2 regions of the Aeromicrobium wangtongii genome follow, and region 1 is predicted to be linked to the other one. Evidence: riboswitches for the same ligand, from Rfam matches in the RefSeq annotation. Region 1 holds a riboswitch; the other holds the start of a gene.
The links. Region 1 has a riboswitch for cobalamin ahead of NQV15_RS06460 (ribonucleoside-diphosphate reductase subunit alpha). Riboswitches for the same ligand answer to the same signal wherever they lie in the genome.
Positions count from the first base shown of each region.

Region 1 (15,423 bases):
CTGATCTGCGGGTGCGTGGCCACCGTGGCGACGGCCTCCATCAAGTTCTCGATGATCCCTGCCAACTCCGCCAGGCCGGTCGGCGACCGGACGACGCCATCGGGGGCGTTCTCCCGAGGCGCCGTCGTCGTGCTCGCGGCGCTGCCGGTGCTGATGGCGGCGGTCGCCTGGGCCTTCGGGATCGGCAACCTGCTGCTGACGACCTCGCCGAGCAGGTTCACGGTGGGCCACGTGGTAAGCGGCCTCGCGATGATCTGCACGAGCCTCATCGGGCTGGTGTGGAGCATCCTGCGCCAGGTCCAGGACACCTACGGTCCGCGGGACCGCGATGGATGGCCGTGGCTCGTGATCATGATGGGCACCCTCAGCATGGTGTGGGGCGTGGTGCTGCTGATCCTCGACAACGAGCCGTACTACCGGACGCCCGGCTTCGTGATGACCGGCCTGGGCCTGGTCTGCTTCAGCATCCTGAGCAAGGTCGGCCTGCTCGCCCTGGTGTGGCGGCGCACCTTCGCGCTCGCCAACCGGGTGCCCCTGATCCCGGTGGTGACCGCCCTGAGCTGCCTGTTCCTGGCGGCGTTCGTCTTCCAGGCCGCTGTCACCGACACCAACGTCTTCATCGCCGCGCGGGTGCTGGTGGGCCTGGGCGCGATCTGCTTCACGCTCTACTCGATCGTCTCCATCCTGGAGAGCGGTACGTCGAAGTCGAAGTGACGGCCCCTAGGGGTCTCAGGCCTCCGCGGGGAGCGGCGGGACCTCCGCGACCAGGGCCGCCGCCTGCGAGGCGGGCAGGGCGGAACGAAGTCCCCACTCGAACATGATGAGCCCGAAGGCAGTCACCACCGCCAGGTCGACGCCCGCCGGCAGCCACTCGCGACCGCCGCCGTAGCGACCGGCGAACGCCAGGACGAGCAACCCCACGAAGTACGGCCCGAGCCAGGCGACGCAGCGCAGGTCCAGCGTCGCCGCCAGCCTCCGATCGTGAACGACGCGCCACGCCAAGATGGCGGCACCCAGCAAGACGGGGATCGCGAGCCTGGACATCGTCTGCCATCCGGTCCAGTACACGATCAGACCGACCACGACGAAGGCGAAGCGCGCCAACACCGGCAGGGCGGGCAGCCGCAGCGGACGGTGGCGGTCCGGCACCTGCCTGCGCAGGGCGAGCACCGTGATCGGCCCCAGGCACATCGAGAGCACGATGGCACTGGAGTTGAAGGCCAGCAGCTCCGACCAGCCGTCCCGGAAGCCGATCAGCAGCACGAGCCCCACGACCAGATTCAGCACGAGGGCCGGCAGCGGCACCCCGGCCATCGAGAACCGGGCGATCCGAGGCGGGAACAGGCCGGCCTCGCTCACCGCCACCGCGAGCCGGCCGGTCGATGCGGTCGAGACGAGACCGGCGCCGAACGGACCGATGACGGCATCAGCGATCACGGTCTTTGCCAGGACGCTCATGCCCAGCGCCGTCAGCACGGCCGCCAACGGCCCGTTGGCGCCACCGTGCTGCAGGTCGGGCCAGCCCCGCGCGACCTGGTCGGGGTCGAGGGCGCCCACGAAGCCGATCTGCAGGACAGTGAACAGCACGATGCACAGCGTGATCCCTCCGATGAGAGCCACCGGGATCGTCCGCTGCGGCCGTCTCGTCTCACCCGCCATGTCGAGGGCGTGGCGGAAACCGAGGAAGGCGAAGACCACCCCACCACTGCTGATCGCCGCCAGCACGCCGCTGAAGCCCTCTGGTGCGAATCCCTGCTCGCGGATCGGTTCGGTCGAGAACCGGGTCAGCAGCGCCACCGCGATGACGGTGGGGACCAGGACCTTGACCCAGGTCAGCATGGTGTTGAGGCGGGCGAACAGCGCCACGCCGAAGGCGTTCAACACCACGAACACCGCCATGACGACGGCGGCCGCGACGACACCACCCGGGCTCAGCGCGCTCCCCCCGTCCGCCGACGAGCTGGCCACGAACAGCCAGTCGAAGGCCGGCTCGTTGCTCGCGTACTCCAGCATCGCCTGCGTCTCGATCGGCGCAGCGGTCACATATCCGACCCAGGCCACCCAGCCGACCACGATGCTGACCCCCCGTCCATGACTGAACGTCGGCATCCTGCCCAGCCCACCGACGACCGGGAGCATCGCCGCGACCTCGGCGAACACCAGTGCGATCGAGAGCATCATCAGGCCCCCGATGGGCCACGCGATGATCGCCGCCGGTCCGGCCCGACGGGCAGCGAACAGGGGCGCGAACAAGATGCCGGACCCCACCATGCCGCCCACCGCCACGAACGTCAGGCCCAGGGGGCCGACTGAGCGCTTCGGCACTCCGGAATTGGTCTCCACTCTGCGACGGTAGGCGGTCCGCCCGCCCCGCACACCGGCCCAAGGACCCTGCCGCCCGCACCGGACGGCGTGGTCCGTCAGGCGCCGGCAGACCGCACTGCGTCGTCCTCGTACTGGACGAATGCCTTGGAGCCCAGGACCGGCCCGATGTGATCGGTGACCACCGCGACGTGCGCCGGGTGGGTCTTGTAGCCCTGCCACGACTCCACCGAGTCGAACCGCATCTGGAACCGAAGGTTCGCATTGCCCGGGGTCAGGCCGGCGTCGCGAACCACCTGCGCCTCGACCAACCCGTCGATCTGCGCCGGCAGCCCGAGCAGCCCGGCGACGATCCCCTCGATCTGGTCGTCGGTGGCCTCGGGGACGAGGGTGAGGTGGCCTACGTGGTTGAACATGTCTCTCCTGGTGGTCGGTCGGGTCAGTGCAGCTCGAGCAGCGAGCCGTAGCCAGCGATGTGGTCGTCGATGCCGTTGACCCGGAAGGCGTGCCACATCGTGGCCAGGTTGATCGCGATGACCGGCTTGCCGAGCTCCTTCTCCAGCTCGGCGGCCACCGCGATGCACTCCAGGTTCGTGCCGCACTGGATCAGCGCATCGACATCGGGGCCGTCGACCGCCAGGAAGGCCGCGCGCAGCGTCTCGGGCGTCTCGTCGGCGATCGAGGTCGCCGACTCCGAGCACAGGCCGTGGATCGCGGCGACGTCGAAGCCCAGCTCGGTGAAGTAGTCGACGACCTGCTCGTCGCCGACCGGCTGGTACGGCGTCACGATGCCGATCCGCTTGGCGCCGAAGGCCTTGAGCGCCTCACCGGCGGCGGTGGCTCCCGTGGTCACCTCGAGCCCGGTCAGCTCCCGCACGTTCTGCTCGAAGGCCGCATTGCCCTTCACACCGCCCCAGAACGTCTCGGCCGACATGCCCATCACGACGTAGTCGGGCTTGCAGGTCAGCACGGTCTCGAGCGCCGCGGGCAGGGCCTCGTTGAGGCACTCGCGGAAGGCGCCGAAGGCATCCGCGGAGTCCAGCGCGGGCGCCTTGATCATGATCCGGCCGGTGTGCCACGAGCAGTCCTGCGGACGCAGGTGCGAGAACTCGCGCTCGACCGAGGTGTTGGTCGAGGGCAGGACCAGGGCGAACTTGGGCCCCTTGGCAACGGTGCTGGACATCGGCGACTCCTCGGGCTGACGCGACCTCTTCGCGCACGTCCGCAAAGTATAGAGAATATATGAGTCACCGTGTGCGCCAGAAGAACCTCTTCATCACCTCGGTCGCCGCGAGGTAGCCCACCGTGATCAGGACGACCACGGCCAGCAGCCCGGCGGGGATGCGCTCCAGACCCAAGGCTCCGGCCGCGTCCGAGTAGGGCAACGCGACGGCCACCGCCGCCACCACGACCGACGCGAGCACGAGCCAGCCGCTCGGCCGGCTGCGGAAGAACGGGTGCCGGGTCCGCAGGACGAACAGCACGCCGACCTCCGTGAGCACCGAGCCGACGAACCAGGCGCTGCGGAACTCGGTGGCATCGGCGTCGAACCCCACGCGCAGGACCACGAACGTCGTCAGGTCGAAGACCGTGCTGAGCGAGCCGAAGACGAGCATGTACCGACCGATCAGCCTCGTGTTCCACTCCCTCGGCCGCCGCAGCTGCTCGGCATCGACGCGGTCGGTCGCGATCGTGGCCGCCGGCAGGTCGGTGAGGAGGTTGACCAGAAGGATCTGGCCGGCCAGCAGCGGCAGGAAGGGCAGGGTCACGGCCGCGAAGGCCATGCTGAGGACATTTCCGAAGTTCGCGCTGGTCGTCATGAAGATGTACTTCATGGTGTTGGCGAAGGTCTGCCGCCCCTGCCGGACACCGTGCAGCAGGACCCCCAGGTCCTTGTCCAGGAGCACGATCGCGGCGGACTGCTTCGCGACGGGCACCGCGGTGTCGACGCTGATCCCCACATCGGCGGCGTGCAGGGACGGGGCGTCGTTGATGCCGTCGCCGAGGTACCCGACCACCTCCCCCGTGGCGCGGAAGGCGTGCACGACGCGCTCCTTCTGCAAGGGGTTCATCTCGCTGAACACCTCGACCCCCTGGAGGGCGGCGGCCAGGGCTGCATCGTCCAGGTCATCGATGTCGGCCCCCGTCCAGACCCGAGAGATGTCCAGGCCCACCGCCGCCGCGACGTGGGCCGCCACCAGCCGGTTGTCGCCGGTCACCATCCGCACCGACACCCCCGCATCGACCAGGTCCGCGACGGTCGCGGCGGCGTCGGGCTTCACGGGATCCGCGAAGGTCAGCAGGCCCATGAAGGTCATGTGCGCCTCGTCGCCGAGCTGGAGCTGATCGACCCGCAGCGGACGCATGGCCACACCGAGCACGCGGAAACCGCCGGCGCTCAGGGTCGCGAAGGTCTGCTGGATCTGCCCGGCCGCCTCGTCCAGCGGCACCGTCCCGGTCGACGTCCGGGCCTCGGTGCAGACCGCCAGCACATCGGCCAGCGCACCCTTTGTCACCACGACCGGCTCCGCGGCCCCACCTCTGCGCACGAGCACACTCAGTCGCTTGCGCCGGAAATCGTAGGGCAGCTCGTCGATTGCCTCGGCGTCCGCGCCGGGCGGGTGCGCGCGGATGATCGCCTCGTCGATGGGGTTCTTCCACCCCTGCTGCAGCCCCGCGTTGAGGGCGGCCAGCTCGGCGACCGTCGCGCTGTCGGCGCCGTCGTGGGTCAACGCGGCCCCCAGCTCGATCCGGCCCTGCGTCATGGTGCCGGTCTTGTCCGAGCACAGGATCCGCATCGCCCCGAAGTCCTCGATGACGTCCAGCCGCCGGACGATGACCCGCTGCCGCGCCATCGCGCGTGCCCCTTGGGCCAGGCTGATGCTCACGATCGCGGGCAGCAGCTGGGGCGTGACCCCGACGGCCAGCGCCAGGGCGAACAGCACCGAGTCCAGCACGCTGCGGTCCAGCGCGATGTTCAGCAGCAGGATCACGCCGGCGAACACCAGCATCACCCGCCCCAGGAGGAGGCCGAAGGCCGTCATGCCCCGTTCGAAGCCGGTCCGCGGTGCCGGCGACCGCAGCCGGGCGGACACGGCCGCGATCTCCGTGTGGGCGCCCGTGTGCACGACGACGACCGTCGCGGTCCCGCTGGACACGTGCGTGCCCAGGAACACCTCGTTGGCCCGTTCGGCGATCGCGGCCGCCGCCGGGATGATGCCGGGACGCTTCTCCACCGGGAAGGTCTCCCCGGTCAGGGCCGACTCGTCGACCACCAGCTCGCGCGAGGTCAGCACGAGGCAGTCGCCGGGCACGAGGTCGCCGGCGCTGAGCACGGCCACGTCCCCGGGGACGACCTCGTCCATCGCGACGGCGACCCGTTCGCCGTCCCGCAGCACCTGTGCGGTCACCTCGACCGAGGCCAGCAGCGCCTTCATCGCCTTGCCCGCGTTGCGCTCCTGCACGAATCCCAGCACGCCGGAGAGGACCAGGATCACCAAGATGATGCCGGCATCGGTCCAGTCACCGAGGATCCCGGACAAGACGGTGGCCGCCACCAGGATCAGCTCGATCGGGCTCACGAACTGGCGCAGGAGCAGGTGCCAGCTCGACGCCTCCCGCGTCGCCTCCGACCGGCGGGACGTCTGACCCTCCAGTGCGGCGTCCGCCTGCTGGGTGGTCAGTCCCCCGGTGGACGAGCCGAGGGCCGTCAGCACCTCGTCGGCCGACCGGCTCCAGAACGCAGGCACCGCCTGCCCCGGCGTCGATCCGTCGTCCGCGGTGCGCAGTGACGATGGCAATGGGCCTCCCGGGCTGGTGTCACATCTCATCGTCTGGGCCGGCGTCCCGGCAGGGCCCAACGTCCCCACCGGGCCGTACGATGGCGGCGATCCCATGGCTGCCTCCGAAGACCGTCCCCGCAAGCTGCTGCTGGTGGTGGACGCACCCTCCCTGCTGCACCGCAACCACCACGCGCGGGCGCACACCCGGATGACCGATCGGGCGGGACGCCCCGTCTGGGCGCTGCACGGCATGGTGTGCCAGATCCTCGAGGCCATCGACGGGTTCGCGCCCGACGCCGTCATCTTCGGGCTCGACGACCGCACCGCGTCGCTGCGCCGGGACTTCTATCCCGACTACAAGGCGGGGCGGGCCGAGAAGGACCCGGCCCTCGTCGACCAGCTGGAGCGGGCAGGGGCCCTGCTCGACGCCCTGGGCCTCGCCACCCTCACTCCCCCGGGACTCGAGGCCGACGACGTCAGCGCCTCGGCCGCCACCTGGGCGCGGTCCCACGGCTGGGACTGCGTCATCGTCACCTCCGACCGAGACGCGTTCGCGCACATCAGCGACCACACCCGGGTGCTGCGCCTGATCAACGGCGGGCTCAGCGGGTCTCCCCTGCTCACCCCGGCGCGACTCGTCGCGATGTACGGCGTCGCCGCCGAGCACTACCTCGACTTCGCCGCCCTGCGCGGGGACGCCAGCGACAACCTGCCCGGCGTCACCGGCATCGGGGAGAAGACCGCTGCCCAGCTGCTGACCCAGGCCGGGCCGATGCGCAGCGTCTGGGCGGACATCGACCGGAACGAGGGACGCGTCGTCGCGGCGACCCTGGACTCCTGGGCGACGGAGACGGGCTCGCGCCGGATGGGCGCCACCGTCGTCCGCCGACTCACTGCCCCCGGCGCCCGTGAGCGGTACGACTTCAACGTGCGGATCATGTCCGGCCGCGATGACCTGGACCTCGGGCTGACTCCCGACGTTCCCGGCACCCCCGGGTTGCTCCCGCTGGACCCCCACCGCATCCACACGGTCGTGGGCTATCTGGGCGTCGAGGCGACCACGTCGCTGGCGATCCGGGTGCTCAGCACGGACCCGGCCTCCGCGGCATTGCACGCAGACCGGTAAATTCACTGGGTGCCCGACAAACGCCCGCGCCGTACCTTCGCAGTCATCAGCCACCCCGACGCCGGCAAGTCGACGTTGACGGAGGCCCTCGCGCTGCACGCGCGGGTCATCACCGAGGCCGGCGCCGTGCACGGCAAGGGCGACCGTCGCGCCACCGTCTCGGACTGGATGGCGATGGAGAAGGCCCGCGGCATCTCGATCACGTCCGCGGCGCTGCAGTTCGTCTACCGCGACCACGTGGTCAACCTGGTCGACACCCCCGGTCACAGCGACTTCTCCGAGGACACCTACCGCGTCCTGTCGGCGGTCGACTCGGCCGTGATGCTGGTCGACGCCGGCAAGGGCCTCGAGCCGCAGACGCTCAAGCTGTTCAAGGTGTGCGCGCTGCGCGGCATCCCGGTCATCACCGTGATCAACAAGTGGGACCGGCCGGGCCTGTCACCGCTGGCCCTGATGGACGAGATCGAGCGGCAGATCAAGCTGCGCCCCACCCCGCTGACCTGGCCTGTCGGCGAGGCCGGCGACTTCCGCGGCGTCCTTGATCGCCGCACGGGCGAGTTCGTGAAGTACACGCGCACCGCCGGCGGAGCCACCCGCGCGCCGGAGCGCCGGATGTCGGCCGACGAGGTCGAGGACGTCGACGCCGAGGCGTGGTCCGCCGCGAGGGACGAGCACGAGCTGCTCACCCTCGACGAGGCCGACCACGACCAGGAGCGGTTCCTCGCCGGCGAGACGACACCGGTCATGTTCGCCTCGGCGCTGCAGAACTTCGGCGTGGCCCAGCTGCTGGACCTGCTGCTCGACCTGGCGCCCGCACCCAGCGCGACGCCGGGCGTGGACGGCACGGTCCGCCGGGTCGAGGACGACTTCAGCGCGTTCGTCTTCAAGGTGCAGTCGGGCATGAACAGCTCCCACCGGGACCGCATGGCCTACGCCCGGGTGGTGTCGGGAACCTTCGAGCGCGGCATGATCGTCACCCACGCCTCGACGGGCCGCCCCTTCGCCACGAAGTACGCCCAGTCGCTGTTCGGCCGCGAGACCAGCGCGGTCGAGGAGGCCTCCCCCGGCGACATCATCGGTTTCGTCAACGCGCAGGCGCTGCGGGTCGGCGACACGGTGCACCTCGGCGACAAGATCGAGTACCCGCCGGTGCCCAGCTTCGCCCCGGAGCACTTCATGACCGCGACCGCCCGCGACATCGGCCGGTACAAGCAGTTCCGTCGCGGCATCGAGCAGCTCGACCAGGAAGGCGTCGTCCAGGTCCTGCGCTCGGACCTGCGCGGTGACCAGAGCCCCGTGCTCGCCGCAGTCGGCCCGCTGCAGTTCGAGGTCGTCGAGGAGCGGATGACCAACGAGTTCAACTCGCCGATCCGCCTCACCCGCCTGGACTACCAGGTGGCCCGGCGCACCGACGCCGAAGGCGCGCAGGAGCTGCGTGGCTTCCGCGGCTGCGAGGTCCTGCAGCGCACGGACGGCACCTACCTGGCGCTGTTCATCGACAAGTGGCGGGCCAACAACGCCGCTCGCGAACACCCCGACGTCCTGCTCGAAGAGCTTCCCGCCGGCGGCAACTGACACCTGCTCTCAGGCGGCGCGGGGTTCCTGCTTGGTGAACCTGGCGTGGCGCCTGGGTCTCTGCTCTGGGTCGATGCGGGGTGGCGGGATGATCTCGGGGATCCCGTCGGCACCCATGCGCGCTTCCCACTCGCCCTCGTGGACCAGGAAGTGGTGGAAGTGGCACAGCAACGCTGCGTTGTTCAGGTCTGTGGGTCCGCCTTCTGACCAGAAGCTCAGGTGGTGCGCCTCGCACCAGGCTGGTGGCCGGTCGCAGTCGGGGAACACACATCCCTTGTCCCGGACGGCCAGGGCGAGGCGCTGGTGGCGGTCGTAGAGGCGCTTGGTCATGCCGTGGTCGATGACCCGGGTTCCGTTCTCCAGATACAGCGCGACGAGGTGCGCGTTGCACGCCAGCCGCTGCGCCTTCCTGGCTGACATGTGGGTGCCGGAGGTGTTCTCGGCGACGCCCTGCCCGGTGCGGAGGTCGTCCACGTCCACGGTGACCGCGACGGTGGCGGCCAGGCCGCCAGACTGAGGGAGCGCGCCGGTCGGTAAATGGGTGATGAGCTCGGTGAACGCGTGCCCGAGCTTCTGGTCACGACCCAGCGCCAACCAGTCCTGCGCACCCATGCCGTGGTGCTCGGCGTTGGCCGCCGTCCGGCGCGGGGCGATGATCCCCTCCAGCGCAGCGCGCAGCGTGTCCGCATCGGCCTGCGGGATGATGAACGACCCCCTGGTGGTGCCGTCACCGCGGTCCTTGACCGACATGCGGGTGGCGTCCCAGGCCTTCTGCTCCTGCTTGCGCAACTGCTCCCCGAGGTGCTCGTCCGCGCCGTCTGGGTCGATGACCTCCAAGACGCGGTTCGCGAGTCGCTTCAGGTCGTCCAGGCCGTATTCGCCGGCCAGGCGGATCAGATGCGCCTCCGCATCCGCGCGCTCTTCGTCACCACACCAGTCCGGCAAGCTGTCGATGGCCTTCATGATCACCGCCGCCTGATCCGTGGACAGGTCACCGGCTGCCCAGGCCGCCTGGCTGGCCTGGACCCCGCTCACCCGCGCGAGACCGACGAGCTTGGCGGCTTCGCCCTTGCTGATCCCCGTCGCACCCGCCAACCACACCGTCGTCGACGTCGCGCCGTCATCCTTGGCCAACCCCATGTCGTCCGCGCAACCCGCCAACCGCGACAACGCCGCATCCAGGCACGTCCGCGCCTTCACCACCGCGACGGCGACCTCACGAACCTCGCCGCCGGTCAACGCCCAGGGCTCGAGCGCAGCCAGATCATCTCTGACCGATGACAGTTGATCGAGGATCATGGACGGACTCCGAAGCGACTAGAACGTATGTTCGATTCTATCGGAGTCCGCCCGTGACCACAATGGTTCTGCACACGAAATACCCTGATATGACAGGATTTTTCAGCCCTGCTTGGCATTCACCTCGTACGACGTGTTGGTCGACTCGAAGAAGTTGACCAGCTGCAGGGTGTCGTTGGCCGTGGCCATCCACTTGGCCGGATTCGCCGCGTTGTAGTGCGGTTCGAAGCCGAGCTCCTCCAGCCGACGATCGGCCAGGTAGCGCACGTACTGGTTGATGTAGTCCGCGTTGAGGCCCAGGATCCCGCCGGGCAGAAGGTCCCGGTTGTAGGCCTCTTCCATCGACACGGCGTGCAGGATCATCTGCTGGATCTCGGCGGCGAACTCCTGGGTCGCGACGTCCGGGTTCTCCTCCAGCACCGTCAGGATCAGGTTGATGCCGAACTTGAGGTGGAGGCTCTCGTCGCGCACGATCCAGTCGATCAGCGAGCCGAAGTTGCGCAGCAGGTTCCGCTGCCGAAAGCTCAGCGCCACCATGAATCCTGAGTAGAACCAGATGCCCTCCAGGATGACGTTGTACGCCACGAGGTTGCGCACGAAGTCCTGCTTGCCCTCGGTCGTGGAGATGTCGAGGGTCTGCTCGGTCATCCGCCGGATGTAGTGGATCTCGAACTCCTCCTTGGCCGCCATCGAGGGCACCGACACGTGGGAGTCGTAGGCCGCCGCACGGTCGATCGGGAACGTCTCGAGCACGTACTCGAAGCTCATGCAGTGATTGGCCTCCTCCCACATCTGCTTGGCCAGGTACAGGTGGCACTCGGCGGCGTTGACGTACGGGTACACGCCGAAGGCCAGCGCCTTGTTGACCAGCAGCTCATTCGGGTTGAAGTAGCTCATCAGGAACGTCAGCGCGTGACGTTCCTCCTCGCTCATGCGCTCGAAGTCGGCCAGGTCCTCGCCGAGCTGGATCTCGTTCGGGAACCAGGTGTTGGCGACGGCCTGGTCGTACAGGTCCATGGCCCACTGGTAGGTGACGGGCTTGAGCAGCAGCCCCTCCTGGATGCCGGTGCCCAGGATGCCCCCGCTCACTGGCACGACTCGCAGTTCAGTCGCTCCTGCGGGTCGACCGGGCAGGCGGCACCGTCCACGACCTCGAGCTCGGCCACGGGGGCGGCGACCGCCCCGAACCCGCGACGCGGCGCTCCCCCGGCTGGCGTCTGCTGCGCAGCCTTGTTGACCTTGACGGTGCTCTGCTCGGCGGTGTGCCGCGGCATCATGTGCAGGTAGTACGTGGTCTTGACGCCCATCTCCCACGCCTTGGCGTAGAGCTCGACCATCTCCCCCACGTCCCGGCTCTGCAGGTAGATATTGCGGCTGATGGCCTGGTCGATCCACTTCTGCGCACGGGCCGCGACGTTGACGAATGCGTACGGCGAGAGCTGGAAGCTCGTGCGGTAGATCTCCTGCAGCTCGGCCGGCACCCCCTCGACCTTCGACAGGTCCCCCTGGTGTCGCAGCAGATCCTCACGGACGCTCTCCCACAGACCGAGGGCCCGCAGATCCTCGACCAGGTTCCGGTTGACCTCCAAGAACTTGCCCGAACTGGTCGCCCGGCTGAAGATCTGGCTGAACTGGGGGTCCAGGCCCGGCGTCGTCCCGGCGACCAGCCCGATGGACGCCGTCGGCGCGATCGCCATGAGGGTGGAGTTGCGGATGCCAGCCGACACCTTGCCGCGCAGGGCGTCCCAGTCCAGGCGCGTCGTGCGGTCGACGTCGACGGGCACGCCGCGGTCGGCCTCCAGCAGGTCGAGGGAGTCGATCGGCACCATGCCCTGGCTCCAGCGCGATCCCTCGAAGTTCGGGTAGGCGCCGCGCTCGCGGGCCAGATCGGCCGACACGTCGATGGCGTGCCAGCTGATGAACTCCATGACCTGGTCGATCAGGTCGTACGACTGCTCGGACTCGTAGGAGTACCCGAAACGCTCGACGACGTCGGTGAAGCCCATGACGCCGAGGCCGAGGGCGCGGTTGAGCTCGTTGGAGTGCTCGGACTCGGGCACCGACGAGATCGTGATGTCGATGAGGTTGTCGAGCTGACGCACGGCCAGGCGGGTCGACTCGGCCAGCCGCTTCCAGTCGACGCGGGCCTGCTGGCGGCGCCCGGTGACGTGACGGGACAGGTTGATCGAGGCGAGGTTGCAGACGGCGACATTGTCCCGATCCTGCGGCAGCGTGATCTCGGTGCACAGGTTCGACAGGTGGATCGTGCCCGTGTTGTGATTCAGCGCCCGGGTGTTGATGGTGTCCTTCCACGTCAGCCACGGGTGCGAGCTGGCCTGCAGCGACACCAGGATCGCTCGGAACTGCTCGCGGGCGCGCATCTTCTTGTGCCGCAGCCGCCCCGCATCGGCCATCGCGACGTACTCGGCATAACGCGCAGAGAAGGCCGCGCCGTACAGCTCGACGAGGTCAGGCACGTCGAGCGGGTCGAACAGGTACCAGTCCCGGTCGTCCTGCACCCGCTTCATGAACTCATCGCTGATCCACACGGCGGTGTTGGCGGTACGGGTGCGGCGGTACGGGTCGCCGGAGTTGGCGCGCAGGTCGAGGAACTGGGCGAAGTCGAGGTGCCAGTTCTCCATGTAGAAGCACAGGGCGCCGAACTTCTTGCCGCCGCGGCTGATGGCACGCAGCGTGGAGTCGATCGTGTGCATGAACGGGATGGGCCCGGTGGACGCGGTGTTGTTGCTGCGGATGGGCGAGCCCTCGGCGCGCAGCCTGGACACCGACATGCCGATGCCGCCCGTGCCCTTGGTCAGCCACATGACGTCGCGCACACTCTTGGCGATGTGCTCGATGTCGTCCTCCATCTGCATCACGAAGCAGTTGGAGAGCTGGCTGTAGGACGTCCCGGCGTTGACCAGCGTCGAGCCGGCCGCGAGGTACTCCAGGCGCGACATCTTGTCGTAGAACGCGACGGCTGCGGCGGTGGGATCGTCCTCGCCCAGCGACAGGCCCATCGCGACGCGCATCCAGAAGAACTGCGGCACCTCCAGCGGCGTGCCGTCGGGCTCGCAGATCATGTAGCGGGTGCGCATCGTCTGTGCGCCGATGTAGCGGATGAGATCGTCGCGATCGGGGTCGAGCGCGGCGCCCAGCACCTCGAGATCGAACAGCTCGGTCAGGCGCGGGTCGAGCAGGCCCAGCTCGACACCGCGCAGGACCGAGGCGACGAAGGCCGGGCCGTGGAAGGCGTGGACCTCGTCGCGGCTCACGCCCTCGCCGAAGATCTTCTTGTACAGCGTCTTGACCAGCAGGCGCGACGCGATCGTGTCGAACGCCGGGTCGTCCTTGACGTTCTGCAGAGCAACCTGGATCACCGCTTCGTCGAGCTGTTCGCTGGTGATGCCGTCGAACAGCGTGATCTCGAGCTCGGCCTGCAGCTGCGTGACGCGGGCGACCTGGTCGTCGAGCCCGGCGCTGGCCTCTTCGATGGACCTGGCGATCTCGTAGCCGTCGTACGGTGCGCGCGTACCGTCGCGCTTGATGACAGTGATGGTCATGCGGTTCACCCCTCGTGAACTGGTGCGTGGACGCAGTCCGAGCTCGAGGGGTGACGGAGACGGGACGACACAGCGACCCTGATCCCCTGACCTTCCCACGAGGTCGCGGACCCGAACCGTCGTCTGGACGGCGCGGCACTGGCAGGTCTTCGGACTCATGGGCCAGGCGGTGCCGGAGCACCGCCGCCTACTGTTCGTCGCTTCCCAGGCTTGCGCCCAGTGCTGATGACGAAGGTCGTTCCCACTTACCGCTGCGGGGCAGTCCCGGATTTCCACCGGGTTCCCTGTTGCCACGACTCCCCTGGCTGAGGAGGCGAACCAGCTGCGGGAGTCACTGTATATGGAAACCACATCGGTGTAACCCCCCACATGTGGGGTGCCGCAGGTGCCCCTAGCACGCAGTGCTGCGATCGCAGGCGAGGGACCGGGATCCAAGCCCGCGACCCCACCCACCAGAATGTTGTCATGTCAGACCGCATCACGTGCCCCGTCCTGCGAGCCCGCATCACGTCCGCGCAGGCAGCCGCCGCGCTGATCAATGACGGCGACAACGTCGGCATCAGCGGATTCACCGGAGCGGGCTACCCCAAGGCGGTTCCGGCCGCGCTGCACGACGCGATGGTGGATGCGCACGGCCGTGGCGAGCAGTTCCGCATCGGACTGTGGTCGGGTGCCTCGACCGCGCCCGACGCCGACGGTGTCCTCGCCGAGGCCCACGGGGTCTCGACCCGGCTGCCCTACAACTCCGACCCGACGATGCGCTCGTTGATCAACCTCGGCGAGGTCGACTACGTCGATGCCCACCTGAGCCACTCCGCGCAGCACATGTGGTTCGGGTTCTACGGCAACCTGGACGTCGCGGTGGTCGAGGTGACGGCCGTGCTGCCCGGCGGACTCCTCGTGCCGAGCAGCTCGGTCGGCAACAACAAGACCTGGCTCGACCAGGCCGACCGGATCATCCTGGAGGTCAACAGCTGGCAGCCGCGCGGGCTGGAGGGCTTCCACGACATCTACTACGGGACGGCGCTTCCTCCGCACCGCCGCCCGATCGAGCTGACCGATCCGATGCAGCGCATCGGCGAGCCGTACCTGCGCATCGACCCGGAGAAGGTCGTGGCGATCGTCGAGACCGACCGCCCGGACCGGAACGCGCCCTTCAGCCCGCCGGATGAGAACTCGGCCGCGATCGCCGAGCACGTCGTGGACTTCCTGCGGCACGAGGTCGCCGCCGGCCGGATGCCGCCTGAGCTCCTGCCGCTGCAGTCCGGCGTGGGCAATGTGGCCAATGCCGTCCTCGCCGGTCTCGGCGACAGCGAGTTCACCGACCTGGTGGCCTTCACCGAGGTCATCCAGGACGGAATGCTCGATCTGCTCGACAACGGCACGTTGCGGGCCGCGTCCTCGACGTCCTTCGGCCTGTCCGATGTCGGCGCGCGCCGGTTCATCGACAACATCGACACCTACAAGGGCCGGATCCTGCTGCGCAGCGAGGAGATCTCCAACCATCCCGAGCTGGTGCGGCGCCTCGGCATCATCGCCATGAACGGACTGCTCGAGGCCGACATCTACGGCAACGTCAACTCCACCCACGTGATGGGCAGCGCCATCATGAACGGGATCGGCGGCAGCGGCGACTTCGCCCGCAACGCGTTCTTGAACTTCTTCCTGACGCCCTCGACCGCCAAGGACGGGGCCATCTCGGCGATCGTGCCGATGGTCAGCCATGTCGACCACACCGAGCACGACGTCCACGTCA
Region 1 covers NZ_CP102173.1:1,270,772-1,286,194, reverse strand. Annotated here, with positions in the region: gene NQV15_RS06505 (DUF2776 family protein) at 1-714, shown strand, start outside; gene NQV15_RS06500 (APC family permease) at 730-2,343, opposite strand; gene NQV15_RS06495 (Dabb family protein) at 2,421-2,738, opposite strand; gene NQV15_RS06490 (maleate cis-trans isomerase family protein) at 2,762-3,505, opposite strand; gene mgtA (magnesium-translocating P-type ATPase) at 3,570-6,122, opposite strand; gene NQV15_RS06480 (5'-3' exonuclease) at 6,217-7,230, shown strand; gene NQV15_RS06475 (peptide chain release factor 3) at 7,240-8,805, shown strand; gene NQV15_RS06470 (HNH endonuclease signature motif containing protein) at 8,815-10,104, opposite strand; gene NQV15_RS06465 (ribonucleotide-diphosphate reductase subunit beta) at 10,207-11,193, opposite strand; gene NQV15_RS06460 (ribonucleoside-diphosphate reductase subunit alpha) at 11,190-13,667, opposite strand; cobalamin riboswitch at 13,791-14,005, opposite strand; gene NQV15_RS06455 (acetyl-CoA hydrolase/transferase family protein) at 14,133-15,423, shown strand, end outside.

Region 2 (15,423 bases), 1.7 Mb from region 1:
CAGCAGCTCATCAGCTCCGAGCTCGACGCCGTGCTCAAGCCCCTCGGCATCACCTTCGCCCGTTTCGAGGTCCTGGTGCTGCTGTCGTTCAGCGCGACCGGTCAGCTGCCGCTGAGCAAGATCGGGGAGCGGCTCATGGTCCACCCGACCTCGGTGACCAATGCGATGGACCGGTTGGAGTCGCAGGGTCTGGTGCGCCGGGTCGCGGACGAGAAGGACCGCCGCCGGACCTTCGCCGAGCTGACCCCGGAGGGTCGGCGGGTGATGGCCGAGGCCACCGCGGCGATCAACGCGATCGACTTCGCCGTGCCGGGGATGACCCCCGAGCAGCAGGACCAGGCCTACGAGCTCCTGCGCCACCTGCGCTCCGCCGCCGGCGACTTCGCCTGACCCCGCGGGGGACGCATCTTTCGACGTTCGCGCTGCCGGAGCTACCGAAAGGCAGAAAGATCCGTCCGCACCGCCAACCACGAGGGCCCCCGTCCCGAGAGGACGAGGGCCCTGCGATCAGGCAGTGCTGCGGATCAGATCTTGCCCGTCTTCAGGGTCGAGAACTTCTCCTGCGTCGCCGAGCGCGTGATGTACAGGCGGTAGCGGTACTTGGTCCGGTTCGTGATCTTGTACGAGCCGTTGCCCTTGGAGTTCAGCTTGATGTTCTTGACGGTGCGCCACTTCCCGCCCTTGGAGCGCTGCAGCTTGACCCGCTTGACCGACTGGTACTTGCCGTTCGACGGGTTGATGATCTTGACGCCGTAGACCTTGAAGGTCACCTTGCTGTTGCGACGGTGGATCTTCAGCGGGTACGTGGCCTTCGACGTCACGTGCTTGCGGGCGTAGAAGACGTTGCTGCGGTTCTGGTCGACCGTCCCGTCGGAGAAGAACGTCGGGCCGAGCTGGACCTTGCCGGAGCCCCAGCCACGCGGGATCTCGACGCCGCCATTGCCCTGGCCGGGGTACAGGATGACCCGTCCCTTGACCCGTCCGTTGATCGTGACCTGGGTCTGGACGTTGTTGCTCGGCGCCTGGCCGGCGACGTTGCCGAGGAACTGGGTGGTGGCGCGGTCGGTGATGACGCCCGAGCCGAGCCGCAGCGCCGTGATGACACCGGCTGCGTCGACGTTCGAGGTCGTGCCGAACGAGGTGGCCGACGGCGCCGCACTGGGAGCGGCGGCCGCGGCGGCGGTGCTGGTCTCGGCGGCCGAGACCGGCCCTGCGCCGAGGCTGAGAGCAAGCGCCGAGGCCGTGATGACGGCGCCGACGCGGGCAAGAGTGGATGTACGCATACGTTGTTCCCCCGGATCGTGATGAATTGGGCCCTAGTGAATCACACCTGGTCGGCGCCGCAAGACGGGCTGTCGCGCAGTCCAGGACGACGCCGGCCCCCGACCCGCAGGGGTCAGGGGCCGGCGCGAGGAGCGGTCGGTTCAGGTCAGATCTTCATACCCTTGGTGTGCCCGCCTTCGTACACGCTGGTGGTCTTGATGACCAGGCGGTAGTAGCGCTTCTTGCCGTCCTTGCGGGTGAACGTCTTGGTGCCGTTCTTCTTGAGGTTGACCTTCTTGAGGGTCTTCCACTTGCTGCCCTTCTTGACCTGGATGGTCGCCTTGCGGATGCCGACGTTCTTGCCGCGGCTGTCGACGTAGCGGGCCTTGATCTTGAAGGTGAGCTTCTTGCCCTTCTTGCGCACCTGGAGGCCCGAGCGGTACTCGACGCCGTAACGGATCTGGACGGCGTTGGACGCCCCCGCCACCGGACGGTCGGTGTAGGCGCCACGGTGCGGGGCCGGACGCGAGTCGTACCCGGACAGGGTGAAGTTGGTCAGCGTGACGGCACCGGCGCCCCATGCGCGCTCGTAGTAGAAGCCGTTCGAGTTGATGCGAACGCCCGCAGCCACCAGCCGGCCGTTGACGTTGACATTGGCCTTGAGGCCGTACGGAGTGGACGTCGAGCCCGGCGCGGCATATGCGAAGGTGCCGGGGACGAAGGTCGACGTGGAGTTCTTGAAACCGCTCAGCGCAACGGGCTGGATGACCGCGGTGGTCACCGTGGCGGTGTCACCCGGCGCAGCGGAGGCCATCGTCGTGGTGCCCGCGACAAGGGCGGTGGATGCAACGGCGACGGCCGCTGCGCGCAACAGAGCTCGCATGTGGTGTTTCCCCCTGGATGGTGTTGGATTCGTGGCGACATTCAAGCAGATCGTCCCTGAGTCGCAACACAGTGTCTCAACCAAAGGGACCGGCCCCCGACCCATACGGGTCGGGGGCCGGTCTCGCGGGTGCTACGAGGTCAGATCTTGACCGAGACGGTGCGACCGCCCTGGTACAGGCTGGTCGGCTTGATCACCATGCGGTACTTGCGCTTCTTGCCGTCGGTGCGCTTGTACGTGCCGGTGCCCTTGCGGTTCAGCTTGACGTTCTTCTGCGTCCGCCACTTGCCCTTCTTGAGGACCTGCAGCGTCACCTTGCGGATGCCGACCGGGCGGCCGGCGTCATCGCGGTAGCGGGCCGTGAAGCGGAACGTCAGCTTCTTGCCGACCTTCTTGACGCGGATCTTGGACTTGTAGTCGATCGGGTACGGCGCGACGGCGGTGGACACGTTCGCCGTGGTCGAGACGTTGGACGCGCTGGTGGCGGCGGGCGACGAGCCCTGGGCCGTGGCGGCCGTGGCGCCTCCGGCGACCAGAGCGGTGGACGCGACGGCGATGGCCGCTGAGCGCAAGAGATTCTTCATGGTGTGTTTCCCCCTGGAGGTGGTGGATCGTGGGTGGCCGCTGTTATCGGCGCTCCCCAGTGAACCAGACATCGTCAAGGCCGCAAGGTGGCCCCAAGCGGGGGTGTGACGTGGTCGTGCGACCGGCTTCACTCGGTCAGCAGCATCGCCGCGTTGAGCGTCTCCTCGGGCACGCCGAAGCCCTCGATCAGCGTCAGCGTGTGCGGCCGCAGCTTGTCGAGCAGGTCGTTGATCAGGGCCGTGACGGTCTTGGCGCGGGTGTCCGACAACCGGTTGTGGCCCATGAACCAGGCCAGGTCCTCCTCGATCGCGGACAGCGCGTAGAGCGAGCAGACGTCCCGCAGCAGCTCCTGTGCCTCCGGGTCCTCGCACCGGGCGATGCCCGCGGTGAAGGCCTCGAGGACGATGCGCTCGATGTGGACGCGCCCGGCGCGGATGACGTGGTCCTGCGCGGCGTTGAAGACCTCGAAGGCCTCGACGGGGTCCTTGCCGGCGCGGCGCAGGCGTCGCGCGGCGGTCTCCAGGACGTGCTGCTCGCGGTCCTCGAACAAGTTGAGCTGGGTGCCGCGGTCCAGCAGGTCGTGGTCGTCGTCGCTGTTGCCCGGGCGGGCGTCGATGAGCCGTTGGATGAGCTGGGACGCGGCGGTGCGCTCCTTGACCACGTCGGCGACCGTGCTCGCGGCGAACCGGACCATGCCCACCGGGTCGAGGCCGCCGACCTCCTGCGCGTACGACGTCAGCAGCTCCTTGGCCACGAGCTGGAACAGCACGTGGTTGTCGCCCTCGAACGTCGTGAAGACGTCCGTGTCGCCCTTCAGCGTCGTCAGGCGGTTCTCGGCGAGGTAGCCGGCGCCACCGCAGGCCTCCCGGGCCTCCTGGATGGCCTTGGTCGCGTGCCAGGTCTGGGCGGCCTTGAGGCCGGCGGCCCGGCTCTCCAGCTCGCGCTGCTGGTGCGGGGGAGGTGGCTCCTCCGAGCTCTGGACCCGGTCCATGCGGGCCACGAGCTGGTTCTGGGCGAAGCGCATGGCGTACGACTTGGCGATCAGCGGCAGCAGGCGCCGCTGGTGCATCCGGTAGTCCATCAGCAGCACCTCGTGCTCGGCATCCGGGCCGAACTGGCGCCGCTTGAGGGCGTAGCGGCCGGCGATGCTCAGCGCGACCTCGGTGGCTGCGCTGGCCGCGCCGCCGACGCTGATGCGTCCGCGGATCAGCGTGCCGAGCATCGTGAAGAAGCGGGCGTTCGAGCTCTCGATCGGGGAGGAGTACGTGCCGCCCTCGTCGACCTGCCCGTACTTGTTGAGCAGGTTCTCGCGCGGGATGCGGACCTGGTCGAACACGATGCGCCCGTTGTCGACCGCGCCGAGACCGCCCTTGTGCCCGTCGTCGGAGGTCGTGATGCCGGGCAGGTCGTTGCCGTCCTCGTCGCGGATCGGGACGATGAAGCAGTGCACGCCGTGGCCCTCACCCTTGGTGATGAGCTGGGCGAACACGGCCGCGACCCGGGCATGTGCCGCGGCGCCGCCGATGTAGTCCTTGCGCGCCGACGGCGTCGGGGAGTGGATGACGAACTCCTGCGTCGCGGGGTCGAAGGTCGCGGTCGTCTCGAGGCTCTGGACGTCGCTGCCGTGACCCGTCTCGGTCATCGCGAAGCAGCCGAGGATGTCCAGGTTGATGAGGCCGGGTATGTACTTCTCGTGGTGTGCGGCGGTGCCGAGGTTCTCGATCGCCCCGCCGAACAGCCCCCACTGGACGCCGGCCTTGACCATGAGCGACAGGTCGAACTGCGCCAGCATCTCGATGCCCGTCACCGCCATGCCCGGATCGCCGGTGCCTCCGCTGGAGACCTTGAAGCCTGCGGCCGGGATGCCGGTCGGCACCAGCTTCTTCATCTGCTCCAGCACGCGCGCCCGCGCCTCGTCGAGCGTCAGGTCGTGGTCATAGGCGAGGTCGAGTTCGGCCAGCTCCTTGCGGGACTGCTCCCGCACATGGCGCCACTTGCCGTCGAGGGACATACGGAGTTCGTCGCTGAGCGTCATGCGCCCACGGTACCGGCGCCTGCTGTGCGTGGCAGGCCGGTAGCGTGGGCGCCACCCGTCGAGAGGATGACCGTGTTCACGACTCCTGACCTGTGTGACGACCACCCCGAGGACGTCCGGGTGATGGCGCCGATGTTCCGGACCTTCGGAGGTCGCGAGGCCTTCTTCGGCCAAGCGGTCACGGTGCGGTGCCACGACGACAACTCGCGGGTCAAGGACCTGGTGGCCACCCCGGGTGAGGGGCGGGTCATCGTGGTCGACAACGGCGGGACGACCGGGCGCTCACTGCTGGGCGACAACATGGCGTCGGCCGCAGCCGACAACGGCTGGGCCGGCCTGGTGATCAACGGCGCCGTGCGCGACGTCGAGATCCTGAGGACGATCGACCTCGGCGTGCAGGCCCTGGGCGTGTTCCCGGTGCGGACCGATCCGCAGGGCGCCGGTGACGTCGGCCTGACCGTCACGTTCGGCGGCGTCTCGATCACGCCGGGCGACTGGGTCTACGCCGACGCCAACGGCATCGTCGTGGCGTCGAGGGCGCTGCACCACGTGGCGTGACACCATGCCGCCGTGCCCTCGATCCGTCTGCTCGCCCTTGACGACGTCCCTGCCCTGACAGAGCTCCACCGCCGCAACCGCGATCATCTCCAGCCGTGGGAGCCGGTGCGGGCGGACAGCTGGTTCACCACTGAGGGTCAGCTCGCGGCGGCGCGCACCGCGCTGGAGGGTCACGCCGACGGCACGTCCCATCCGTGCGTCATCCTCGAAGACGACGGGCGCCTGGTCGGTCGCATCGGGTTGAGCAGCATCATCCGTGGCGCCTTGCAGTCCGGTTCGGTCGGCTACTGGGTCTCCGCGGACGCGCAGGGTCGCGGGATCGCCACGGCCGCGCTGCGCTCGCTCGTGCAGGTGGCGTTCGGGGAGCTGGACCTGCACCGGGTGCAGGGCGAGACGCTGACGCACAACACCGGCTCCCAGAAGGTCCTCGAACGCGCCGGCTTCGTGCGCTACGGCATGGCCCCGGACTACCTGCGCATCGCGGGCCGGTGGCAGGACTGCGCGCTGTTCCAGCTCATCGCCTGACCCGACCGACGAATCAGATGACGCCCAGGGCGATCATCGCGTCGGCGACCTTGGTGAAGCCGGCGATGTTGGCGCCCGCGGTGTAGCTGCCCGGGCTGCCGTACTCGTCCGCAGTGGCGAGGCAGCGGTCGTGGATGCCGCGCATGATGTCGGCCAGGCGCTCCTCGGTGTGGGCGAAGCTCCACGAGTCGCGTGAGGCGTTCTGCTGCATCTCCAGCGCGCTGGTGGCGACGCCACCGGCATTGGCCGCCTTGCCGGGCGCGTACCGCACCCCGCCCTCGGTCAGGACCTTGATCGCCTCGGGCGTGCACGGCATGTTCGCGCCCTCGGCGACGATCATGCAGCCGTTCGCGACGAGCCGCGCCGCGTCATCGGCGTCGAGCTCGTTCTGGGTCGCGCACGGCAGCGCGATGTCCGCCGGCACGTGCCAGATCGATCCGTCCCGGCCCAGTTGGGCGCCGGCGCCGCGGGCAGCGGCGTAGTCCGCGATGCGTCCCCGGTCGACCTCCTTGACCTGCTTGAGCAGCGCCAGGTCGATGCCGTCCTCCTCCACGACGTAGCCGCTGGAGTCCGAGCACGCGACCACGGTTCCGCCGAGCTGCTGGACCTTCGCGATCGCGTACGTCGCGACATTGCCCGAGCCCGACACGGTGACGCGCTTGCCCTCCAGGGACCCGCCGGTCGCCTTGAGCATCTCGTCGACGAAGAACACCGTGCCGTAACCGGTGGCCTCGGTGCGGACGCGCGACCCGCCCCACGAGATGCCCTTGCCGGTCAGGACGCCGGACTCGTAGCGGTTCGTGATGCGCTTGTACTGGCCGAACAGGTAGCCGATCTCGCGGCCGCCGACACCGATGTCACCGGCGGGGACGTCGGTGTACTCACCGATGTGGCGGTACAGCTCGGTCATGAACGACTGGCAGAAGCGCATGACCTCGGCCTCCGAACGACCCTTCGGGTCGAAGTCCGAGCCGCCCTTGCCGCCGCCGATCGGCAGACCGGTCAGCGCGTTCTTGAAGATCTGCTCGAAGCCGAGGAACTTGACGATGCCCAGGTTGACGCTGGGGTGGAACCGCAGCCCACCCTTGTACGGGCCGAGGGCGGAGTTGAACTCGACCCGGAAGCCGCGGTTGATGTGCACCTGTCCGGCGTCATCGGTCCACGGGACGCGGAAGATGATCTGACGCTCCGGCTCGCACAGCCGCTTGATGACATCGGCGTACTCGGGGTGCTTCGTGACGACGGGGCCCAGGCTGTCGAACACCTCGCGGACGGCCTGGTGGAACTCCAGCTCTCCCGGGTTGCGGTCGAGGACCTGGTGGAACAGGTCGGTGAGCTTGTCGTCGAGGCCTGGCACGTGTGTTGCTCCCTTGTTCGGCTGCCATACCGTCCACGACAGCTCCTCGTCGAGGCTACTCATCGCTCGGCGGTGCCCGCCCGATAGGTCCCTGCTTCAGCGGGTGCTAGATTCGTCGAGCCATTCGGCACAACTCCATCCACCCGCATCGCAGGGGAAGCCGGTCCAAGTCCGGCGCTGACCCGCAACCGTAGGCCACCTCAGGTGGCGAGCCGGAGCACCTGCCTGTGGGACTTACCGATCCACGCTGTCGAGGACAACACGTGACGGGCTCCTGGGCCTTTCCGTGATGCAGCGGGAAGGACTCCGATGAACAGCACCACCCTCCGCCGCCTCGGTGCGGCCGTCATCGCCCCGGCCCTGGCCGCAGGCATGGTCGTCGCCGCGCCCTCCGCGCAGGCCGCACCCAACTCGTACGCCTACTCGGCTGCCCGCTGGCTCAGCGACCAGCTGACCGACGGGGTCGTGCACAACGAGCAGTACGACTTCGACGACTACGGCCTGACGCTCGACATCTTCTTCGCGCTCAATGCGCTCGACACCCGGGCCGGCGACCAGAAGCGCATCATCGACGCGCTGTCAGCCGACCCGAGCGTCTACACGGGCAGTGGCACCGCGGTGTACGCCGGCGCGACCGGCAAGCTGGCGACGGCGGTCCAGGCCAGCGGCGGCCAGGCCGATGACGTGGCCGGCGTCGACCTGATCAAGCAGGCCGAGGCGCTGGTCACCTCGTCCGGACGAGCCAGCGACACCTTCGACCCCGCCGACGAGTACGGCGCGGACTACTCCAACGCGATCGGTCAGTCCTTCGTGGTGCGGGCGCTCTCGACCGCCAGGAGCCCCCTCGCCGACGAGACGGTCGACTACCTGCTCGAGCAGCAGTGCGACGACGGCTCGTTCCGGGTGCAGATGGCCGATGAGCAGTGCACCACGACCGTGGGCACGATCGACGCCACCGCCCTGGCGGTGCAGGCGCTGCAGGTTGCCAAGGGCGCCGGCCAGGCAGACGTCCAGGACGACATCGACCAGGCCGTCGCCTGGCTGCTGGGGCAGCAGGCCCCCGACGGTGGGTTCTCCGACGAGGGCACCTCGAACACCAACTCCACGGGGCTGGCCGCTGCCACCCTCAGGGCGACCGGCAAGGACGGCGCCGCGGGCAGCGCGGCCGCGTTCATCGTCGACCACCAGGTCACCGACGCCGTCGCCGAGGACTCCCTGCTGGCCTCCGAGCTCGGCGCGGTCGCCTTCGATCAGGCTGCGCTGGATGCGGCGAAGGCCTCGGGCATCGACGAGACCACGCGCGACCAGTTCATCCGGGCGACGGCGCAGGCCGCGATCGGCGTCAACGCCCAGCTGTCGGCGACCTCGCTGGCCGTCACCGTCCCGTCAGGTCTGAGGAAGGCCGGCAGCACCATCGCGGTGTCGGCCACCGGTCTGCGCGCCGGCGAGAAGTACTCGCTCTCGGTGGCAGGTGGTGGCTCGTTCACCGGATCGGCCGACGCCGAGGGCCGGGTCGCGCGCTCCGTGCCCACCCCGGCCGGAACCGCCCAGCGTCTGGTCACGGTCGTGGGATCGCGCTCCAACCGCGTCGGAACCACCGCCGTCACCCTTCTCGGGGCCCGCAAGATCACCCCGAAGCTGCGCCACAAGACGGTCAAGAAGGGCAAGAAGCAGACCATCTCGGTCTCCGGCCTGACGCCGGGCGAGCGCGTCCGGGTGTACCTCGGCGGCAAGCTGGTCAAGTCCGGAACGGTCTACTCCAACGGCACGTACACGGCCCAGAGCAAGGTCGGCAAGAAGGCCGGCAAGAAGACCGTGAAGGTCATCGGCGCCTTCGCCGACCGCACCGGCTCGAAGTCGTTCCGGGTCAAGTGATGCGCCGATTCGCGGGCCTGCTCGCCGCGCTGCTGCTGGGCAGCGCGGCAGGGGTCGTCCTCGCAGCCGGTCCGGCCGCTGCGGCCTCCTGCCCCGCGGGACAGGGGGTCACGGTCGTGGTCGGGTCGAGCGTGTCCTGCGACCCCGGCGGCGGCGGAACCGCGGCCAGCAGCATCAAGGCCACCGGGCACACCCTGACGATGGTCGACCGACAGCCGGGATTCGTGTGCCGCGTCGACGGTGCCCCCAGCTCGGCGGGTTGTGTCAACACCCCGCCGACTGACGCGTACTGGGGGGTGTTCTGGTCGGACGGCAAGTCCGGGAAGTGGACCTACGCCACCCAGGGCGTCGGATCGCTGCGGATTCCCGCGGGCGGATGGGTCGCGATGGTGTTCCAGAACAGCAGCTCCAGGACCTACCCGGGCGTCAACCCCGTCGGCACGGCCCCGGCCCCGGCTGCCACGAAGCCGGCCGGCCAGCCGACCCCCAAGGCGACCGCCACCCCGAAGAAGGTCGTCACGCCGAAGGCGACGGCGCCGACTGCCGGGCGTACCGGCAGCGCACCGGCGGCACCCCCGGGTGCCAATTCCGCGGCGCCGGGGACCCCGGGGACGCCGACCCCATCCGCGACCCCGTCGACGGGAGCCGCGGCCACCACTCCCGCGCCTGCCCCGTCGCCCTCGGCTGCCGCGGAGCAGCCGGCTGCGGCGCCGGAGACCACCGATGACATCGAGTCGACCAGCAACCAGGCCGACTCCTCGGACGGGTCCGGCTCGCTGGGCTGGGTCGCGGCCGTCCTGGTCATCGCGCTGGTCGCCGGCATGGGGGCCGTGCTGTGGCGGCGCAAGGCGGCGGGCGGGCCGTCATAGCCACCGTCCTGCCACGCGATCTGCACCCAGGGGCCTGGTGGATCTGGTCCCTGGGTCTGGCCGCTGCCGTGTCGCGCATGGCGAACCCGATCCTGATCGTCCTGGTCGTGCTGGTCGCCTGCTTCGTGGTGCTGGCGCGGCGCACCGAGGCGCCGTGGGCGATGTCGTTCCGGTTCTACCTGTACCTGGGCCTGCTGATCATCGGGATCCGCGTCGTGTTCCGGATCCTGGTCGGCGGCAGCGGCGGGGGACCGGTGTTGTTCACGCTGCCGAGCATCCCGCTGCCGGAGGCGGTCCGCGGCATCGAGCTGCTGGGCCCGGTCACCCGCGACTCGCTGCTCGCCGCGCTGTACGACGGCATGCGGCTGGCCGCGATCGTGATCTGCGTGGGCGCGGCCAACACCTTGGCCAATCCCAAGCGGCTGCTCAAGTCGATGCCCCCGGCGCTGTACGAGGTCGGCACGGCGATCGTGGTCGCGCTCTCGGTGTTCCCGCAGCTGGCCGAGAGCGTGCAACGGGTCCGCCGGGCACGGCGGTTGCGCGGCGACCCGGGCAAGGGCATCGGCTCGCTGCGGCGGATCATCGTCCCCGTCCTGGAGGACGCCCTCGAACGCTCCATGACGCTGGCCGCCGGGATGGACGCGCGCGGCTACGGACGTTCCGGGGAGGCGACGCGTTCCGCCCGGCTGCTCACCGGCACGCTCATGCTGGCCGGCCTCGTCGGTCTGTGCGTCGGCACCTATGCATATCTGGACTCGACGGCGCCCCGGGCGCTGGCCTGGCCGATGCTGGCGGCCGGCGTCGTGCTGGCGGTGCTGGGGTTCGTCGTGGCCGGCCGGCGCGTCGAGCGGACGAGGTACCGCCCCGATCGGTGGCGCACCGGTGAGCTGGTGGCGGTCGCGTCGGGCGTGGCGGTCGCCGTGCTGACCTACGCCATCGCCGCGCGGCGTCCGGACGTCATCCTGCCGTCGGTCGCCGACGGGCCCGAGCTGACGATCGCGGCGCTCGTGGCTGTCATGATCGGGCTCGTGCCGGCCTTCCTGACCCCTCCGCCGGTGCTCGACGCGACCGCGGAGGTGCGCCGATGATCGAGCTGCGCGGAGTCGGTTTCACGTACGACGGTGCCGACGAGCCCGCCCTGCAGGGCGTGGACCTGGTCCTGCCCGAGGGCGAGCTCGTGCTGGTCGCCGGCCGCACCGGTTCGGGCAAGTCGACCCTGCTGGGCACCTTCAACGGCCTCGTCCCGCACTTCAGCGGCGGCGAGCTGGCCGGCGACGTGCTGATCGACGGGGAGTCCATCCGCGGGCGCGCGCCCCGGGAGCTGGCCGACCGCATCGGCTACGTCGGGCAGGACCCGCTCGCCGGATTCGTCAGCGACATCGTCGAGGACGAGCTGGCCTACGGCATGGAGCAGCTCGGCCTGGACCCGAGCACGATGCGCCGCCGGGTCGAGGAGACGCTCGACATCCTGGGCATCGCCGGACTGCGGTCGCGGCCGCTCCGGACGCTGTCGGGCGGGCAGCAGCAGCGCGTCGCGATCGGCGCGGTGCTGACGATGCACCCGCGCATCCTGGTCCTCGACGAGCCGACGTCGGCGCTGGACCCGACCGCGGCCGAGGACGTCCTGGCGACGCTCGCCCGGTTGGTCGACGACCTCGGGCTGACCGTGGTGCTGGCCGAGCACCGGATGGAGCGGGTCATCCCGTTCGCGGACCGGCTCGTGCTGGTCGAGGGCAGCCGCGTGCGCGACGGCGAGCCGGCCGAGCTGTTGGCCGACTCCAGCGTCGCGCCGCCGCTCATCGAGCTGGGCCGGCTCGCGGGCTGGTCCCCGTTGCCGCTGTCGGTGCGCGAGGCGCGTCGCCGCCGGTCGTCCCTGGGCGTCCTGCCCGAACCGGCGCCGGTCGATCTGCCGGCCGCCGAGCCGGCCCTGACCGCGACCGGGATCTCGGTGACGTACGGATCGGTCGTCGCGGTCCGCGACGTGGACCTCGTGGTGCCCGCCGGCCGGGTCGTGGCCCTGATGGGCCGCAACGGCTCGGGCAAGTCATCCCTGCTGTGGGCGGTGCAGGGCACCGGCAGGCGCAGGTCCGGCACCGTCGACGTCGATGGCTCCGATCCCGGCACCCTGTCCAGCAGCGAGGCCCGCAACCTGGTCGGCCTGGTCCCGCAGACCGCCAGCGACCTGCTCTACCTGGAGACGGTCGACGAGGAGTGCGCGGCCGCCGACAACCAGGCCGGCTCCCCGGTGGGCACCTGCCGGGCGATCCTGGACCGGCTCGCGCCGGGCATCCCCGGCAGCTCCCACCCGCGCGACCTGTCCGAGGGGCAGCGGCTCTCGCTCGTCCTGTCGATCGTGCTGACGGCCCGCCCCCGCGTCATTGCCCTGGACGAGCCGACCCGCGGCCTGGACTACACCGCGAAGTCCGAGCTCGCCGGCATCCTGCGCGAGCTCACCGCCGAGGGGCGTGCCGTCCTCCTGGCCAGCCATGACGTGGAGTTCATCGCCCACGTCGCCGACGAGTGCGTCGTCCTGGCGGACGGGGAGGTCGTCTCGACCGGGCCGACCGCGCAGGTGCTGGCCGAGTCGCCGGCGTTCGCTCCCCAGGTGTCCAAGATCCTGGGACCCGGCTGGCTGACGGTCGAGCAGGTCGCGGAGGCGCTGGCATGAGCCAGGTGGCGTCCAGGTTGCGGCCGCGGTCGATCGCGGTGCTGGCGGTCGCCTCGCTCGCCGGCCTCCTGATGTTCATGTGGCCGCTCGTGCTGGTGCCGGAGGCCGGCGCGACGCGGGTCGACCCGCCGTTCTTCTTCATGCTGCTGCTGCCGCTGGTGGTCGGCGTCGTCGTCGTCGAGCTGACCGAGGGCGGCATGGACTCCAAGGCGCTGGCGATGCTGGGGGTGCTGACGGCGATCAACGCCGCGCTGCGGGCGCTCGGGGCCGGGACGGCGGGCATCGAGATGGTGTTCTTCCTGCTGATCCTGTCCGGGCGGGTGTTCGGCGCGGGCTTCGGCTTCGTGCTGGGGTGCACGTCGCTGTTCGCATCGTCCCTGCTGACGTCCGGGGTGGGCCCGTGGCTGCCGTTCCAGATGCTGGCCTCGGCGTGGATCGGAATGGGAGCAGGGCTCCTGCCGCGCCGCCTGACCGGACGCGCCGAGATCGTGGCGCTGGTCGTCTACGGCGTCGTGTGCTCGTACCTGTACGGATTCTTGATGAACCTGTCGTCGTGGCCGTTCACCCTGGGCATCGAGGTGCCGGGCCACGAGGGCGGACTGTCGTTCGTGCCGGGCGCCGACCTGCTCGACAACCTGCACCGGTTCACGATCTACACGCTGCTGACCTCGACGGCGGGATGGGACACGGGTCGCGCGATCACCAACTCGATCGCGATCGTGGCTCTGGGACCGGCGATTCTTGCCACCTTGCGACGGGCCGCGCGGCGGGCCCGCTACGTGTAGATCGTCACAACTTCGCCCAGAGGAGGCGCTTTGTGGAAAAGCCCGCTACAGTAGACATCAGTTGCACGACGTTGGGCTGTACGAACGAATGATGTTCCATCACTGGTTTTGATTTCTTCTCGGTTAAATGTGTGTCGCGACGGCTGTCCGCGAAAGGCGTGGACGGCAACTCGCAAGAAGGAGCAAGACTATGGCTACTGGAACTGTCAAGTGGTTCAACGCTGACAAGGGCTTCGGATTCATCGCCCCGGACGACGGCAGCGAGGACGTGTTCGCGCACTTCTCCGCCATCGCGTCGAGCGGTTACCGCTCGCTGGACGAGAACCAGAAGGTCGAGTTTGACGTCGAGCAGGGCCAGAAGGGCCTGCAGGCGACGAACATTCGTCCCCTCTGAATCCACTGATCTGAACTAGATCACCGCAAGACCCCCGGAGCCTGGCTCCGGGGGTCTTTGCATGTCCGACCACGGCCGACACCGTCGCGAACACACCAGGGGAGCCCATGACCGAGCTGACGACCGGACCCGTGACCGTCTCGATCACCCGCCGGGTCGACCCCTCGCAGGAGGACCAGATGCTGGCCTGGCTGCGGGCCAGCAACGAGCTGGCCGAGCGCTTCGAGGGATTCCTCGGCTCGGGCTGGGTGCGCCCGGCCACCGAGTCGGCCGAGTGGCACATGCTCCGGTTCGCGTCGCCGCAGGCGCTGGACGCGTGGGAGCAGTCCGCGCAGCGTCGCTGGTGGTTGGACTCCGCCCAGGGATTCGTCGACGAGTCCTCGCGGGAGCACCGCACCGGTATCGAGGGCTGGTTCGACGAGCCCTCCAGCGTCGACGTGCAGGACCTGCGGACCCCCGCGGCCGCGCCGCCGCGCTGGAAGCAGATGTGCGCGATCTTCATCGTGTTCTTCCCGCTGAACCTGATCGGCAACGTGGTGGGCCGGGAGTACCTGAGCCACTGGTGGCTGCCCGGGCGCGTTCTGCTGACGGTCTGCATCATGATGCCGCTCATGACGTACGTGCTGCTGCCGTGGGTGACGCGACTGCTCGCCCCGTGGCTGCACCGGGTGAGGTCCTGAGCCCGCCTCAGCCGAACAGGTGACCGAACGTCGACGGGTCGACCTCGGCCAAGGTCGCGGGATCCCATGTGGGGGACCGGTCCTTGTCGATGACCTGGGCGCGGATGCCCTCGGCCATGTCGGGCACGCCGAGCAGGAAGGCCGACACGGCCAGGTCCTGGTCGAGCGCGGCCCGAAGGTCCGGCAGCGTCGCGGCACGGCGCAGCGCGGCCAGGGTCAGCGCCACGGCGGTCGGTGACCGGGCCTCGATCTCGTCCGCGGCCAGTGCGGCCGCCTCGACCCCACACGCTCGCAGCCGCGCGACGATCGCCAGGGGATCGTCACCGCGGTAGCACTCGTCGATCCACGAGCGCTGCGCCGCCAGGGCCGACGCCCCGGGATCGATCGACAGTCGGGCGAGCACGGCGTCGGGTGCCTCGGTCCGCAGGGCCGACTCGAGCTCGGCGAGTCGCACGCTCGGCACCAGGACGTCAGCCAGACCGAGGGCGATGGTGTCCGGCCCGTCGGCGCTGGCGGCGGTCAGGGCCAGGTGGGTGCCGAGCTCGCCCGGGGCGTGGGCCAGCAGCCACGGACCGCCGACGTCCGGGACGAAGCCGATCCGGGTCTCCGGCATGCCGAGCGACGTCCGCTCGGTCACGACCCGGTGCGAGGCATGGGCCGAGATGCCGACGCCGCCGCCCAGGACGATGCCGTCCATCAGCGCGACGACGGGCTTGTCGAACGTGGCGATCGTGTGGTCGAGGTGGTACTCGTCGCGCCAGAAGTCGATGGACTCGGTCGTCGTGTCGCGGGCGGAGCGGTACATGCCCTGCAGGTCGCCGCCGGCGCACAGGCCGCGCTCCCCGGCGCCGGTCACCAGCACCGCCTCCACGGCGTCGTCCTCGGCCCAGGTGTCGAGTGCCTGCTGCATCAGGTGCACCATCTGCGGCACGAGCGCGTTGATGGC
Region 2 covers NZ_CP102173.1:3,306,178-3,321,600, reverse strand. Annotated here, with positions in the region: gene NQV15_RS16335 (MarR family winged helix-turn-helix transcriptional regulator) at 1-390, shown strand, start outside; gene NQV15_RS16330 (hypothetical protein) at 525-1,283, opposite strand; gene NQV15_RS16325 (hypothetical protein) at 1,430-2,146, opposite strand; gene NQV15_RS16320 (hypothetical protein) at 2,287-2,730, opposite strand; gene NQV15_RS16315 (acyl-CoA dehydrogenase family protein) at 2,859-4,766, opposite strand; gene rraA (ribonuclease E activity regulator RraA) at 4,839-5,324, shown strand; gene NQV15_RS16305 (GNAT family N-acetyltransferase) at 5,337-5,849, shown strand; gene gdhA (NADP-specific glutamate dehydrogenase) at 5,863-7,206, opposite strand; cobalamin riboswitch at 7,296-7,449, shown strand; gene NQV15_RS16295 (prenyltransferase/squalene oxidase repeat-containing protein) at 7,516-9,081, shown strand; gene NQV15_RS16290 (hypothetical protein) at 9,081-9,950, shown strand; gene NQV15_RS16285 (energy-coupling factor transporter transmembrane component T) at 9,917-11,038, shown strand; gene NQV15_RS16280 (ABC transporter ATP-binding protein) at 11,035-12,618, shown strand; gene NQV15_RS16275 (ECF transporter S component) at 12,615-13,403, shown strand; gene cspE (transcription antiterminator/RNA stability regulator CspE) at 13,594-13,797, shown strand; gene NQV15_RS16265 (antibiotic biosynthesis monooxygenase) at 13,905-14,477, shown strand; gene NQV15_RS16260 (enoyl-CoA hydratase/isomerase family protein) at 14,485-15,423, opposite strand, start outside.
Region 2: another riboswitch for cobalamin. It lies ahead of NQV15_RS16295 (prenyltransferase/squalene oxidase repeat-containing protein); the one in region 1 lies ahead of NQV15_RS06460 (ribonucleoside-diphosphate reductase subunit alpha).